DNA from 2 places in the Streptomyces sp. NPDC029216 genome. Region 1 is predicted to be linked to the other one. Evidence: riboswitches for the same ligand, from Rfam matches in the RefSeq annotation. Region 1 holds a riboswitch; the other holds the start of a gene.

Region 1 (7,557 bases):
GAGACGTCGCCGCCGAAGTGACCCGGCTTGGCCAGGCCCACCAGGGCGTTCAGGTTGGCGCCGTCCACGTAGACCTGGCCGCCGGCCTCGTGCACCTGGGCGCAGATGTCGGCGACGTGCTCCTCGAACACACCGTGCGTCGACGGGTACGTGATCATGAGCACGGCCAGCTCGTCGCGGTACTGCTCGATCTTGGCGCGCAGGTCGTCGGCGTCCACCTCGCCGTCGTCGGCGGTCTTGACGACGACGACCTTCATGCCGGCCATCACGGCGCTGGCGGCGTTGGTGCCGTGCGCGGAGGACGGGATGAGACAGATGGTGCGCTGCTCGTCGCCGTTGGCGCGGTGGTAGGCGCGCACGGCCAGCAGGCCGGCGAGCTCGCCCTGGGAGCCGGCGTTCGGCTGGATGGAGACCTTGTCGTAGCCGGTGACCTCGCAGAGACGTTCCTCCAGCTCGTTGATGAGCGTGAGGTACCCCTCGGCCTGCTCGACCGGGGCGAAGGGGTGCAGCTGGCCGAACTCGGGCCAGGTCACCGGCTCCATCTCGGTGGTCGCGTTGAGCTTCATGGTGCAGGAGCCCAGCGGGATCATGCCGCGGTCCAGCGCGTAGTCCTTGTCCGAGAGCTTGCGCAGGTAGCGCAGCATCGCGGTCTCGGAGCGGTGCTGGTGGAAGACCGGGTGGGTCAGGTACGCGTCCGAGCGCAGCAGGCCCTCGGGCAGCGCGTCGGCGGTGGTCGCGTCCAGGGCCTCGATGTCCGCGGAGACGCCGAAGGCGGCCCAGACGGCTTCGAGGTCGGCGCGCAGGGTGGTCTCGTCGCAGGAGATCGAGACGTGGTCGGCGTCGGCCTGGTACAGGTTCACCCCGCCCTCGCGGGCGGCGGCGGCGACCTCGGCGGCCTTGCCGGGGACGCGGGCGGTGACCGTGTCGAAGAAGGAGCCGTGCACCAGCTCGACCCCGCCGGCCGTCAGGCCCGCGGCGAGCAGGGCGGCGTAGCGGTGGGTGCGGCGGGCGATCGTCTTCAGGCCGTCGGGGCCGTGGTAGACGGCGTACATGCCGGCCATGACGGCGAGCAGCACCTGCGCGGTGCAGATGTTGCTGGTGGCCTTCTCGCGGCGGATGTGCTGCTCGCGGGTCTGCAGGGCCAGGCGGTAGGCCTTGTTGCCGTCCGCGTCCACGGAGACGCCCACGAGGCGGCCGGGCAGCGAGCGGGCGTGCTTGGCCTGGACGGCCATGTAGCCGGCGTGCGGGCCGCCGAAGCCCATCGGGACGCCGAAGCGCTGGGTGGTGCCGACGGCGATGTCCGCGCCGAGGGCGCCGGGGGAGGTCAGCAGGGTCAGCGCGAGCAGGTCGGCGGAGACGGTGACGATGGCACCGAGCTCGTGGGCCTGGTCGATGACGGCCTTGAGGTCGCGCACGGCGCCGGAGGCGCCGGGGTACTGGAGGAGCACGCCGAAGACGCCGCGCTCGGCGATCTCGGCCGGGATGCCCTCGGACAGGTCGGCGACGACGACCTCGACGCCCGTCGGCTCGGCGCGGGTCTCGATCACGGCGATGGTCTGCGGCAGCGCGTCGGCGTCGATGAGGAAGACCCCGCCCTTGACCTTGCCGACGCGGCGGGCCAGCGACATGGCCTCGGCGGCCGCGGTGCCCTCGTCGAGCAGGGAGGCACCGGAGGTGGGCAGGCCGGTCAGGTCGGCGACCAGGGTCTGGAAGTTCAGCAGCGCCTCGAGGCGGCCCTGCGAGATCTCCGGCTGGTACGGGGTGTAGGCCGTGTACCAGGCCGGGTTCTCCATCACGTTGCGCAGGATCACCGGCGGCGTGAAGGTCCCGTAGTAGCCGAGACCGATCATCGGCGAGAGGACCTGGTTGCGGTCGGCGAGCGAGCGCAGCTCGGCGAGCACCTCGGCCTCGGTCCGCGCCTCGGGCAGGTTCAGCGCTTCGGCGGTCTTGATCACATCCGGTACCGCGGCGGCGGTCAGCTCGTCGAGGGAGCCGTAGCCCACCTGGGCGAGCATCTTCGCCTGCGCCTCGGCATCCGGGCCGATGTGACGCTGCTCGAAGGGGATGCCCCGCTCGAGCTGGGAGAGCGGAATGCGGTTGGCGGTCATTACGGAGGCCTCCTGGTCGTATGACCTGCGAGGGGCACCACGGCGCGGGCACCCGGACGGCCTCCCCCTCTGTCATCTCAACCTGAGAGCTTCACCGGAGTCCCGGGGGTCGCCCGGTATCCGGCTTTCACCGTCGGTGAGGAGCGGAGTCCGGCACTGCGCGCCCGGGCACCCGCTCCTGCTTTCCAGAGTGGCCTCGTCACGTGCGGTACGTATGCCTGAGAGATTCCGGGGAGGATTTGCTCCTTCGGCGCCTCCGTCGAGCTCACTCGGAGGACTCTCCCGCACAGGGTCAACAGCCGTCACCCAGCCTACCAGCGAGGATCTGGACCCTCCCTCGAGTGGCCCTCTATCCGAATATGCACTTTTGTAGTCATTACGGATGACTGCGACCATGTGGAGGGACCGTGCAGACCGACATCGATCCGCGCAGCCTGATCGGCCGCAAGGCGTTCGACCGGAACGGGGCCAAGATCGGCACCGTGGACGAGGTCTACCTGGACGACGCCACCGGCGTCCCGGAGTGGGCAGCGGTCCGCACCGGCCTGTTCGGCCGGGACGCCTTCGTCCCGCTGGAGCCGAGCGAGGTGGACGGAGAGGTGCTGCGCGTCCCCTTCGAACGCTCCCTGATCAAGGACGCCCCCGACTTCGGTGTGGGCCGCCACCTCTCCCCCGAGCAGGAGCTCCAGCTCTACCACCACTACGGACTGGACGTGTCGCTGCCCGCCGACTTCCACCTCCCGCCGCCGGAGGACCACTGACCGGCCGGCCCCACGAGGGGCAGCGGGTCGGAGGCCTCCAGCTCGGGGTCGTCCATCCGGAAGGTACGCACCCGCCCCGGCGGTGATCCGGGCTGCTCGAACCGCACGGTCACCCGCCCCACCCCGCTGCCCTGGACCCAGCCGGGCCCGTACACCGCGTGCCGTACGTCACTGCCCGCGGGCCAGTGCCGTGCGGCGGCGGCCTGCGGGTCCTCCCCCGGTGCCACGGCCGCCTCAGGGGCCCCTGGAGCCCCCGGGGCACCGCCCACGGCGGTCCCGTCCGTCTCCCGGGCCCCGTCCTGCGGGGCGGTGGCCTCCTCCTCCGCCCCCGCGCCGAGCGCCTGGGCGAAGAGGTCCTCCTGGGTGTAGTCCGCCAGCCCGGTCACACCGACCCCCAGCAGCCGCACCCCGCCGGTGGTGTCCACGCCCTCCAGCAGCCGCGCGGCCGCCTCGCGCACCACCGCCGGGTCGTCGGTGGGCCCGCGCAGGGTCTCGGAGCGGGTCAGGGTCGAGAAGTCGTAGCGGCGCACCTTCAGCACGATGGTCCGCCCCGAGTGCCCGGAGCCGCGCAGCCGGCCCACGCACCGGTCGGCGAGGCGCTGCACCTCGTAGCGGATCCGCACCCGGTCGTGGAGGTCCACGTCGAAGGTGTCCTCCACCGACACCGACTTCGCGTCCCGCTCGGCGACCACCGGCCGGTCGTCCAGCCCCAGGGCCATCCGGTACAGCCCGACCCCGTGCGCCCGGCCCACCATCCGGACCAGCTCGTCCTCACCGGCTTCGGCCAGCTCCCCCACCGTGGTGATCCCGGCCCGGCGCAGGTGCTCCCCGGTGGCCGGACCGACCCCGGGCAGGGTCCGCACCGACATCGGGGCGAGCAGCTCCCGCTCGGTCCCGGGCTCGATCAGCAGCAGCCCGTTCGGCTTGGCCTCCTCGGAGGCCACCTTGGCGAGCATCTTCGACCCGGCCAGGCCCACGGAGCCGCTGAGCCCCGTGGCGGCCGTGATGTCGGCCCGCAGCCGCTCCCCCGTGGCCCGGGCGCTCGCGGAGTCGAAGGCCCGGCCGCCCGCCTCCAGGTCCACGAAGGCCTCGTCCAGGCTGAGGGGCTCCACCAGCGGCGACAGCTCGCGCAGCAGGCCCATGACCACCTCGCTGACCTCGCGGTAGACCAGGAAGCGGGGGATCAGGTACGCGCCGTTTGGGCAGAGCCGGCGGGCCTGGGCGGTCGGCATCGCCGAGTGCACCCCGAAGCGCCTGGCCTCGTACGAGGCGGTGGCCACCACTCCGCGCGGGCCGAGCCCGCCCACGATCACGGCCTTCCCGCGCAGGCTGGGCTTCGACGCCTGCTCCACGGAGGCGTAGAAGGCGTCCATGTCCAGATGCAGGATGGTCGGCGCGGTTCTCACAGCACCGATGCTGCCCTATGCCACTGACAACGCGGTGATCTTCCGTTCCCGCGCCCGGCGGCCGGGCCGCGGGGGCGTCAGCCGGCCCGGTTCCTGCGGGCGGCGAGCTCGTCGGCGGGGTTGTGGCCGACCACGGTCTCCCCCGTGTCCACGCGCTCCCCGTGCAGCTGCGACAGCGCGTTCTCGACGTCGCGCCAGACCACGCCCACCGCGATGCCGAAGACGCCCTGGCCGCCCTGGAGCAGGCTCACGACCTGGTCCGGGGAGGTGCACTCGTACACGGTCGCGCCGTCGCTCATCAGCGTCATGCGCTCCAGGTCGGAGAAGCCCCGGCCGCGCAGGTGCTGCACGGCGGTGCGGATGTTCTGGAGGGCCACCCCGGTGTCCAGGAAGCGCTTCACGATCTTGAGGACGACGACGTCGCGGAAGCTGTACAGCCGCTGGGTCCCCGACCCGTACGCGGGCCGCACGCTGGGCTCCACCAGCCCGGTGCGCGCCCAGTAGTCCAGCTGCCGGTACGTGATCCCGGCGGCGGCGCAGGCCGTCGGCCCGCGGTAGCCGACCTGCTCGGGCGCGGGGGCGTCGTTCACCGGTCCGACCGGCTTCGACGCCGGCTGACGGTGCGCGGAACCCGCCCCGCCGCCGGGCAGCGGGGACGGCCCACCGTCACTCCGTACGGGGATGCCCCCGGTCGTACCGTCGCCCGTGATCCTCACGCCGACCCTCCGTCCTTGACCTGCCACCTTGAAGGTAGGCAGTGACCAGGGGTGCGTCAACGATCGCCACACTCGGCACGCCGAGTGATAATCACCCTGAGAGTGGTTTCCCGTACCCCATTGCGGGGAAAGGCTACTCGAATGGGCTGAAAGTACCCGGTGGACGACGCGGGCCGCGCCGCGACGACATCCGGCCCTACTGCGGGCCCGTGCCGAAGTCCTCAGGAGAGATCTGGTCGAGGAACTCGCGGAACTTCTCCACCTCGTCCTCCTGCTCGTCGGGAATCGCGATTCCGGCGTCGTCCAGCACGCCGTCGCTGCCGTAGATCGGCGTCCCCGTCCGCAGGGCCAGCGCTATCGCGTCGGAAGGCCGCGCGCTCACCTCGACGCCGCTGGCGAAGACCAGCTCCGCGTAGAAGACGCCCTCCCGCAGATCCGTGATCCGGACCTCGGTCAGCTCCTCGCCCACCGCCTCCAGCACGTCCTTGAACAGGTCGTGCGTCAGCGGCCTGGCGGGGGCCATCCCCTGCTGCGCGAAGGCAATGGCGGTCGCCTCCCCAGGACCGATCCAGATGGGGAGGTACCGGTCGCCTCCCACTTCACGCAGGAGCACGATCGGCTGGTTGGAGGGCATTTCCACCCGGACACCCACAACGTCGAGCTCGTTCACACAGCAACCCTAGGACCTGCCCGGCAGGTTTGGGTAGTCGGGGCCCGGTCGCGGCGTCCGCGTTCAGTGCAGCCGCACCCCGAGGGCGCTCTGCACGAAGGCCTCGTGGAGCCTTACGGACAGCCCCGCGAGCTCCTTCATCGTGGCTTCGGCATGCGTCCTGGTCTGCGGATTGCGGTGCCGGCGCAGCGGCGCGACCACCTGCTCCACCAGGCCGGCCTCCCGGTCGGCCGCCGCCTTCATGGCCCGCAGGTGACGCGGTTCGAGCCCGAACCGGCCGAGATCGGCGATCAAGCGGGCGACGGCCACGGCTTCGGCGTCGAACCCGCCGCCGGGCGCCTCGCAGACCAGCCCGTACGACTCCCACTCGGCCAGCTGCGCCTCGTCCACCTCTGCGGCGGCGATCAGCTCGGCCCGGCCGACCCGGGACACCGTGGGGGGTTCTCCGCCCGGCTCCCCCGGGCCGTCGGGACGGGCGGAGCCCGCCACGGACTCGCCGTGCGCGGCCGGAGCCGGAATCCGGACCTGCTCGCCCCGGTCGAGCGCGTCGAGCTGCTCGCGGATGACCTTCAGGGGCAGGTAGTGGTCACGTTGGAGACGCAGGATGCGCCCGAGGCGCTCCACGTCGTCCGTGCTGAACTTGCGGTATCCGGAAGGCGTGCGCCGGGGCTCGACGAGCCCTTCCGCCTCCAGGAACCGGATCTTCGAAATGGTGACTTCGGGGAACTCGTCGCGCAGCATGGTGAGCACCGTGCCGATGCTCACCAGCTGCCCGGGGGTGCCGGCGACGCCCCTCTTCGGGGCGCCGCCGGTCGGGGTGCGCAGCATGGGACCTTCCCTCTGGAGGTCCCCCCGGACGGGGTCCGGGGGTGGGGGTCAGACGCCCCGCAGGCTCGCGTAGAAGACCAGCCGGTACTTGCCGATCTGCACCTCGTCGCCGTTGTGCAGGGCGACGGAGTCGATCGGCTCGCGGTTCACGTACGTGCCGTTGAGGCTGCCGACGTCGGCGACGGTGAAGCCGCCCTCCGGGCCCCGGCGGAACTCGACATGCAGCCGGGAGACGGTGACGTCGTCCAGGAAGATGTCGCTCTGCGGGTGCCGGCCCGCCGTGGTCAGCTCGCCGTCCAGCAGGAAGCGGCTGCCCGAGTTGGGGCCGCGCCGCACGATGAGCAGGGCGGAACCGGCGGGCAGGGCCTCCACCGCGGCCTGGGCCTCGGGGGAGAGCGAGGGCGAGACGTGCTGTCCGGTCGCCTCGGCCTCGTAGGCCTCAAGACCCGAGATCGAGATGGTGGACGTGGTCTCCGAGGCGCGCTCCGGCGTCAGACCCGCCCGCAGCGGCGCCCCGCAGTTGGAGCAGAAACGGCTCGCCGCATCGCTGCGGTGCCCGCACCTGCCGCACGTCTGCTCGGCCGACATGGACGGCTCCTCGCGCCGCGGCTGCCCCGCGGAGGCGTTGGTGGCGTACGGGTCGGGGGCAAACCCTCCACCCGCGTTCGGGGTTGACGGATCTCCGAAACCTATGCGCCCCGCAGCCGAAGGGTCAACGGCCGACGCGCCGTGCGCGCCGGCGTTGGCTCCCGGGCCGGCCACCTCGTCACGGAAGAGCGGCCGGTCGCCCTGGCCCTCTCCTTCGCCGTGCCCCGCACGGTGGCGTGCCGAACCGCTTTCCTCGCGGTTCTTCTTGCCGAACAACTTCTCAAACAACTTCACGGGCGATTCCCCTTGACCGAAACAGACCCGCCCGTGGGGCAGGACGAACTCCGCATACACACACCTGCCGACCCGGACATTCTGACAACGTCCGTAACCACCAGACAGTTTCCACCACGCACCGCGACTTCGGTGCGTCGACCCCCCGCAGGCGTCCGCCCGCGTGGGAGCGACCACGTTCCGCCC
Region 2 (7,557 bases), on a different contig from region 1:
GCCCTTGCCTTCCGTCTTGTCCCCGCCACCGCACGCGGCGGTCAGGGACAGGGCGGCGATCACGGCGGTGATCGCGAGTGCCTGCTTTCTGCGGATCACGGTTGTCCAACCTCCATAGGTGGGTGAATCGAAGAAGCGGTTCAGCTGCCCTTGGGGTCGAGTGCGTCACGCAGCCCGTCCCCGAAGAGGTTGAACGCCAGGACGGTGATGAAGATCGTCATACCGGGGACCACCATGTACATGGGGTCGTCCTGGTAGATGGGGACGGCGTCGGAGAGCATCTTTCCCCAGGAAGAGGTGGGGGGCTTGACGCCGGCGCCCAGGAAGCTGAGGGCCGCTTCCGTCAGGATGTTGGTCGGGATGATCAGCGTGGTGTAGACGAGGATCGGCGCGACCAGGTTCGGCATCAGCTCCTTGACGAGGATGTAGCCGCGGCCGGCCCCGAGGCTGCGCGCGGCCTCGACGTACTCGCGTTCCCGCAGGGAGATCGTCTGGCCTCGGACGATGCGTCCGATGTACGGCCAACCGAAGAACCCGATGACGAGGATGAGCACGCCCATCCGGACGCCCGAACCCTCGAAGCCCCAGACGGAGTTGGGGACGACGGAGACGAGGGCGATGGTGAACAGCAGCTGCGGGAAGGCCAGCAGCAGGTCCATGAGGCGGCTGATGACGCCGTCGACCCAGCCGCCGATGAAGCCGGCGAGGGCGCCCAGGAAGCTGCCGAGCACGACCGAGACGAAGGCGGCCAGGAAGGCGACGACCAGGGAGATGCGGGCGCCGTAGACGATCCGGCTGAAGACGTCGCGGCCGTTGGTCGGTTCGACGCCCAGCAGGAAGTCGGAGCTGATGCCGCCGAGGGAGCCGAGTGGCGTGCCCAGGTCGGGGTCGATCAGGTCCTCGTGGAACTCGTTGGGGTCGTGGCCCAGGAGGTTCACGATCAGCGGGGCGAAGATCGCCACCAGGATCAGGAGGATCACGACCACACCGCCGGTCAGCGCGACCTTGTCGCGCTTGAGCCGCATCCAGGCGATGCGTCCGGGCGAGCGGCCTTCGATGGCCTTGGCAGGGACGTCGGCTACGGACACGGGTGCGGGTGATTCCGCGCTCGTGTCGTGCAGTGGTGCCGTCATCGTGGTGGGGACCCCTCTCGGCCGACGGATGGTCGGCCCATGCCCGCCGCTGTGGCGGCGTTGGTGCGGAGTGGCGCTCGGAGTGCTCGGGACACGGTGGAACGCGGATGAGACGCGCCGGGAGGTGCGTGAGAACTGCGAGAACTGCGGGAGCTGCAGGACGTGCGAGGCAGTGCGGGAGGTGCGGGAACTGCTGTGCGGAACGACAAGCGAAGTCCATGTGCCGAACCGGGTCCTGGAGGACTGACCGGCTCTTGGGTGGGGAGTCTTCATCGGGCGCTCGACCAGCCGCCAGACCCGCAGATGAATGGATGCGCAACCGTGATCTGAGGCTTGAGTTCCCGTTATCCGGACTCGGCTCCCGGCTCAGCGGAGCAAGACCGTCCGTTCGGTACGCAAACGGACATGGCGCCCAACCCCTCGGAGGAGCACGCCAATTGGGTCCCCATCCAGGGTGAAATCCGGACAAGGCGAAGGCCGCCGGGAACGATGGTTCCCGACGGCCTGAAGTGGTCCCGGACGGCCCGTCTCACGGTGTGGGCATACCGGAAATGTCCCTGTAACAAGCTCGGTGTTCGGCCCGGCGGCGGCTCAGTAGGCGGCCGCCTGCCCCTCACGGTCGTAGAACGGCCGCGTCTGCGCGCGTAGCCACATGGCCACGGGATCGTGCTCGTCAGCGAGCGCGACGGTGCACACCGGGACCCCCTCGGGCACCGCGCCGACCGACTGGCGCATCATCTCCCGTACGGATTCCAGCGCGGGCGCGGAGGCGTCGTACAGGTCGAGCCCGACCGCGAGGTACGCCGACCCCAGCGCGGGCTGCACCCAGGCGCGGCGCAGCGACCGGACGGCGGGCGTGCGGTGCGCGTGCTGGGTCAGCAGCCCGTAGAACTGCGGGAGCTCCAGGGCCGGCTCGGACAGCCGCAGCGGTCCCGCCGGCATCCGGTCCAGGCCGGTCGCGACCCGGCGCAGGTCGGCCCACGGGATGCCGAGGCCGCCGCCCTGGGCGTGCGGGTTGACCCACAGGCCCCAGCGGTCGGGGTAGAGGGCGCGGGCGATGTCCCGGCCGGTGACCACCTCGTAGCCGCGGTTCCAGCCGCTGGCGGCCAGCTCCTGCGGGGAGGTCACGCAGGGCGCGTAACCGAGGCCCTCGACCTCCATGCCGCCGTACTGGGCGTCCGGTGAGCCCGGCTGCCCCTGCCAGAGCAGCATCCACAGCCGGCCCTCGGCGAGGGCGCGCAGGAATGACTCGTAGTTCTCATAGCGCCCGGGAGTCACCTGGCGCAGCATGTGCTCGACCTGCCCGGCCGCGGCCGTGCCTGACGCACTCACCCGGCTACCCCTCTTCGTCTTCGTCCGCCCGTCGTCTCCACGTCCCGAACAGCTTAAGCGGCGCTACGGGAGGTAGAAGGGGCGCACGCGCTCACGAATCCAGTCCGTGACCGGGTCCTCGGCGGCCTCCAGCAGGATCAACTGGACGGGCCAGGGTGCCGGTACGCGGGCCAGGGCGCGGCCGAGCGCCTCCAGCGGGGCGGTCCGGGACCCGGAGTCCCATCCCACCAGCCGGACACCGATGTAGAGCTCGGGGTCCTTGCCCTCGACGCTGGCGAGGCAGCGGTGCGCGGCGGCGACGACGCCGGTGGCTCGGAACTCCTCGGCGGCGGCGGCGAGGAAGTCGACGGGGTCGTCCTGCCAGTCGGGCTCGAAGAGGCGGACGCGGGCGCCGGTGGCGGGGCCGTCGAGCTCGGTCCGGCCGGCGCGGCAGAGCTGGGCGACGGCGGCGGGGGGCAGGGGGACGCCGACGGCGCCCTCGGGGTTCACGGCGATGCCGAGCTGAGGGGGCAGGCCGCGGGCGAACTCGACGGCGGGGGCGACCGCGAAGTCCATGTCGGGGCCGGCGGCGAAGCGGAGCTGGGCCTCGGAGCTGTAGACGGGGACGTAGGCCTCGCCGGCGATGAGCATGGTGGGGAGGTCGAGGGAGTGGCTGTCGGGGCCGCCGCCCTGCGGGAGCGGGACCCAGACCTGGCTGCGGCCGAGGGCCTCCAGGATGCGGGGGCCGGCGTCGGGCCGGCCGAGGGCCGCTCCGAGCGTCTGTTCCAACTCGTTCGCCGGCCAGCCGTTGCCCTGCATGTGCCCCTGCTCTCCGTGTGGGTTTCCGTGGCGGATATCGCCCCGAGGCTACCGGGCGGCTCCGCCGGGGGGCCGGGGGCTACGGCGTGAAGGTGATGCCCGTCAGGGTGGCGGCCGAGCGGCGGTCCAGGAGGGTGGTGGAGGCGCAGCCTCTCGGGGAGTGGCCCGACTCGGCCGCCGTCAGGAGGCGGGTCACCGCCGCGCGGTGGCGGGCGAAGGCGTACGCGGAGACGCCGCGGCCGCGGGCGGTCTGGCCCGCGAGGGCCTCCTCGGGGGTGGCGTCCAGCAGGAGGAGGTGCAGGCGCCGGCCCCGGCGGCGGGCCGTGGCCGACAGGAGGGCCCGGACCCAGGTCTGGGTGCCGCAGTCGTGGACGACCAGAGAGGCGCCGGAGCGCAGCTCGCGCCACAGGGTCCAGTAGTGGGACGCCCGGACCAGCGGGCGGTACACGGCGTACGGGAGCGCCGTCGGCATCCGGCGTTCCCAGCGTTCGCGGACGTCCTGGGAGTCGATGCCGCCGCCCGGCGCGGCGCGCTTGATCAGGGTGCTCTTGCCGCCGCCCGGCAGGCCGGAGACGACCACGATGTCCCCGGCGGGGAAGCTCAGCCGGCGTGGGCCGCGGGGCACCGGTCCGCGCAGGTCGCGGACCGTGCGGACGGCCGCGGGGGCGGGGGCGAGGGGCCGCGCCCGGGCCGTCGCGTCCACCGTTCCCGTACTCGTCGCCACTCCGAATCTCCGCACCGTGATCGTCTCCCCCCATCGGACCGCGAAGGGCCCTATGCCCGCTGAGTGTAAAGAGACGGTAATCCCGGCGTCCCGGTTCCGGGCGGGCCGTCCAGTGGCTGGGACCCGACCGGGGGCCGTGGGGTTCAGGAGGCACGCGCGTTCCGTACGTTCTTCCGGGCCCCACTGCCCGCTTCCGTGCGTCCCGTGGCATGATGTGCGCCATCTGGACACCAACTGCATACCGGCCGCTTGAATCCGCGCGGGAGAGTCCCGGCTGGCCGCATGGCCGTGCCCGGGCGCCGAAGGAGCAAGTACCTCCCTTGAATCTCTCAGGCCCCGTACCGCGTGGATGAGGCAGATCTGAAAAGCGAGCTGCGCGACAGCTCCACCCAAGGTGCAAGTCGACGTTCCCCCTGCGGGAACTCTCGGCGAACCTCTCAGGTTCCGATGACAGATGGGGAGGATCGTCCTCGTCATGTCATGCCCTGGGACCCGGGAGCCACACCCATGAGCACTGCCCCCCGCCTGACCGCGCTCGACGCGCTGCACCGCTCGCTCGGTGCGACCATGACCGACTTCGCGGGCTGGGACATGCCGCTGCGCTACGCGAGTGAGCGCGACGAGCACAACGCCGTGCGGACCAAGGCCGGTCTGTTCGACCTCTCCCACATGGGCGAGATCACCGTGCACGGCCCCGAGGCCGTCAAGGCGCTGGACTACGCCCTGGTCGGGAACATCTCCACCGTCGGCGTCGGCCGCGCCCGCTACACGCACATCTGCCAGGAGGACGGCGGCATCCTGGACGACCTGATCGTCTACCGCCTCGGCGAGACCGAGTACATGGTCGTCGCCAACGCCTCCAACGCGCAGGTCGTGCTGGACGCCCTCACCGAGCGCGCCGCCGGCTTCGACACCGAGGTCCGCGACGACCGCGACGCCTACGCGCTGATCGCCGTCCAGGGCCCCGAGTCCCCCGGCATCCTCGCCTCGCTGACCGACGCCGACCTGGACGGCCTGAAGTACTACGCCGGCCTGCCGGGCACCGTCGCGGGCGTGCCCGCGCTGATCGCCCGGACCGGCTACACCGGTGAGGACGGCTTCGAGCTGTTCGTCTCCCCCGAGCACGCCGTGGAGCTGTGGCAGGCGCTGACCAAGGCGGGCGAGGGCGTCGGCCTGGTCCCGGCCGGCCTGTCCTGCCGCGACACCCTGCGCCTGGAGGCGGGCATGCCGCTGTACGGGCACGAGCTGACCACCTCCCTCACGCCCTTCGACGCCGGGCTGGGCCGGGTCGTGAAGTTCGAGAAGGAGGGCGACTTCGTCGGCCGCGCCGCCCTGGAGGCCGCCGCCGAGCGCGCCGCCACGCAGGCCCCGCGCAAGCTGGTCGGCCTGGTCGCCGAGGGCCGCCGCGTCCCGCGGGCCGGGTTCTCCGTGGTCGCCGACGGCAAGGTCATCGGCGAGGTCACCTCGGGCGCCCCGTCCCCGACGCTGGGCAAGCCGATCGCGATGGCGTACGTCGACGCGGAGCACGCCGCGCCCGGCACCTCCGGCGTCGGCGTGGACATTCGCGGTACGCATGAGCCGTACGAGGTCGTGGCCCTGCCGTTCTACAAGCGGCAGAAGTGACCCTCGGGTCCCTGGGACCCCTCGCCGCACGTGTCGGCACGCAAGACCACCGTTCGTATCCACCGCACCGCATCCAGGAGAATCAGGTCATGAGCAACCCCCAGCAGCTGCGTTACACCAAGGAGCACGAGTGGCTGTCGGACGCCGTCGACGGCGTCGCGACGGTCGGCATCACCGAGTTCGCGGCCACCGCGCTCGGTGACGTCGTCTTCGCCCAGCTCCCCGAGGTCGGCGACACGGTCACCGAGGGCGAGACCTGCGGTGAGCTGGAGTCGACCAAGTCGGTCAGCGACCTGTACTCCCCCGTCTCCGGTGAGATCGTCGAGTTCAACCAGGACGTCGTGGACGACCCGGCGCTGGTGAACTCCGCCCCGTTCGAGGGTGGCTGGCTGTTCAAGGTGCGCCTCTCGGAGGAGCCGAAGGACGCGCTCTCCTTCGACGAGTACACCGCCCTCACCGCCGGTAACTGACACCCCAGGGGATCCTGATGTCCGTTCTGAACACCCCCCTCCACGAGCTCGACCCCGACGTCGCCGCCGCCGTCGACGCCGAGCTCGTGCGCCAGCAGTCGACCCTGGAAATGATCGCGTCGGAGAACTTCGCTCCGGTCGCCGTCATGGAGGCCCAGGGCTCGGTCCTGACCAACAAGTACGCCGAGGGCTACCCGGGCCGCCGCTACTACGGCGGCTGCGAGCACGTCGACGTGGTCGAGCAGATCGCGATCGACCGCATCAAGGCGCTGTTCGGCGCCGAGGCCGCGAACGTCCAGCCGCACTCCGGTGCGCAGGCCAACGCCGCCGCGATGTTCGCGCTGCTGAAGCCGGGCGACACGATCATGGGCCTGAACCTGGCCCACGGCGGTCACCTGACCCACGGCATGAAGATCAACTTCTCCGGCAAGCTCTACAACGTGGTCCCGTACCACGTCGACGAGACCGGCCAGGTCGACATGGCCGAGGTCGAGCGCCTCGCCAAGGAGTCCAAGCCGCAGCTGATCGTCGCCGGCTGGTCCGCCTACCCGCGCCAGCTGGACTTCGCCGCGTTCCGCCGGATCGCGGACGAGGTCGGCGCGTACCTGATGGTCGACATGGCCCACTTCGCGGGTCTGGTCGCCGCGGGTCTGCACCCGAACCCGGTGCCGCACGCCCACGTGGTCACCACCACCACGCACAAGACCCTCGGCGGTCCGCGCGGCGGTGTCATCCTGTCGACGCAGGAGCTGGCCAAGAAGATCAACTCCGCGGTCTTCCCGGGCCAGCAGGGCGGTCCGCTGGAGCACGTGATCGCGGCCAAGGCCGTCTCCTTCAAGGTCGCGGCCTCGCCCGAGTTCAAGGAGCGCCAGGAGCGCACCCTGGAGGGCGCGAAGATCATCGCCGAGCGCCTGGTGCAGCAGGACGTCACCGAGGTGGGCGTCTCCGTCCTCTCCGGCGGCACCGACGTGCACCTGGTCCTGGTCGACCTGCGCAACTCCGAGCTGGACGGCCAGCAGGCCGAGGACCGGCTCCACGAGATCGGCATCACGGTCAACCGGAACGCCATCCCGAACGACCCGCGCCCGCCGATGGTCACCTCGGGTCTGCGCATCGGTACGCCGGCGCTGGCCACCCGCGGCTTCGGCGCCGAGGACTTCCGCGAGGTCGCCGAGATCATCGCGCAGGCCCTGAAGCCGTCGTTCGACGCGGACGACCTCAAGGCGCGCGTCTCCGCGCTCGCCGCGAAGTTCCCGCTGTACCCGTCGCTCTAGTCACGGGCCCGGAGGGGGCCCGGCCTTGTGTTGCACAGGGCCGGGCCCTTTTCAGGACGGACACGCACCCATGGACATGAGCGGCGGCTCAAGGAGACCCATCCCGTGTACGGCACCGCCCGCCCGGCGATGTGGCTGAACCTGGGCTTCTCCGTGCTGCTCCTGGTCACCGTCGGCCACAGCTGGAAGACCCTGGCCCCGGT

Evidence for each region. Region 1 has a riboswitch for glycine ahead of gcvP (aminomethyl-transferring glycine dehydrogenase). Riboswitches for the same ligand answer to the same signal wherever they lie in the genome.
Region 2: linked by a shared signal. The riboswitch ahead of gcvT (glycine cleavage system aminomethyltransferase GcvT) and the one ahead of gcvP (aminomethyl-transferring glycine dehydrogenase) in region 1 are both predicted to bind glycine.

Annotation. Positions count from the first base shown of each region.
Region 1 is NZ_JBEZWL010000131.1:5,529-13,085, reverse strand. Features, by position in the region: gene gcvP (aminomethyl-transferring glycine dehydrogenase) at 1-2,108, opposite strand, end outside; glycine riboswitch at 2,305-2,403, opposite strand; gene AB0F18_RS31485 (PRC-barrel domain-containing protein) at 2,516-2,869, shown strand; gene AB0F18_RS31480 (DNA polymerase IV) at 2,809-4,275, opposite strand; gene AB0F18_RS31475 (MerR family transcriptional regulator) at 4,353-4,991, opposite strand; gene AB0F18_RS31470 (bifunctional nuclease family protein) at 5,188-5,661, opposite strand; gene AB0F18_RS31465 (MerR family transcriptional regulator) at 5,725-6,489, opposite strand; gene AB0F18_RS31460 (FHA domain-containing protein) at 6,538-7,431, opposite strand.
Region 2 is NZ_JBEZWL010000085.1:17,083-24,639, reverse strand. Features, by position in the region: gene AB0F18_RS26290 (ABC transporter substrate-binding protein) at 1-99, opposite strand, end outside; gene AB0F18_RS26285 (ABC transporter permease) at 141-1,133, opposite strand; gene AB0F18_RS26280 (enhanced serine sensitivity protein SseB C-terminal domain-containing protein) at 1,725-2,465, opposite strand; gene AB0F18_RS26275 (enhanced serine sensitivity protein SseB) at 2,529-3,263, opposite strand; gene AB0F18_RS26270 (AAA family ATPase) at 3,343-3,966, opposite strand; glycine riboswitch at 4,238-4,341, shown strand; gene gcvT (glycine cleavage system aminomethyltransferase GcvT) at 4,495-5,610, shown strand; gene gcvH (glycine cleavage system protein GcvH) at 5,700-6,080, shown strand; gene glyA (serine hydroxymethyltransferase) at 6,098-7,354, shown strand; gene AB0F18_RS26250 (hypothetical protein) at 7,460-7,557, shown strand, end outside.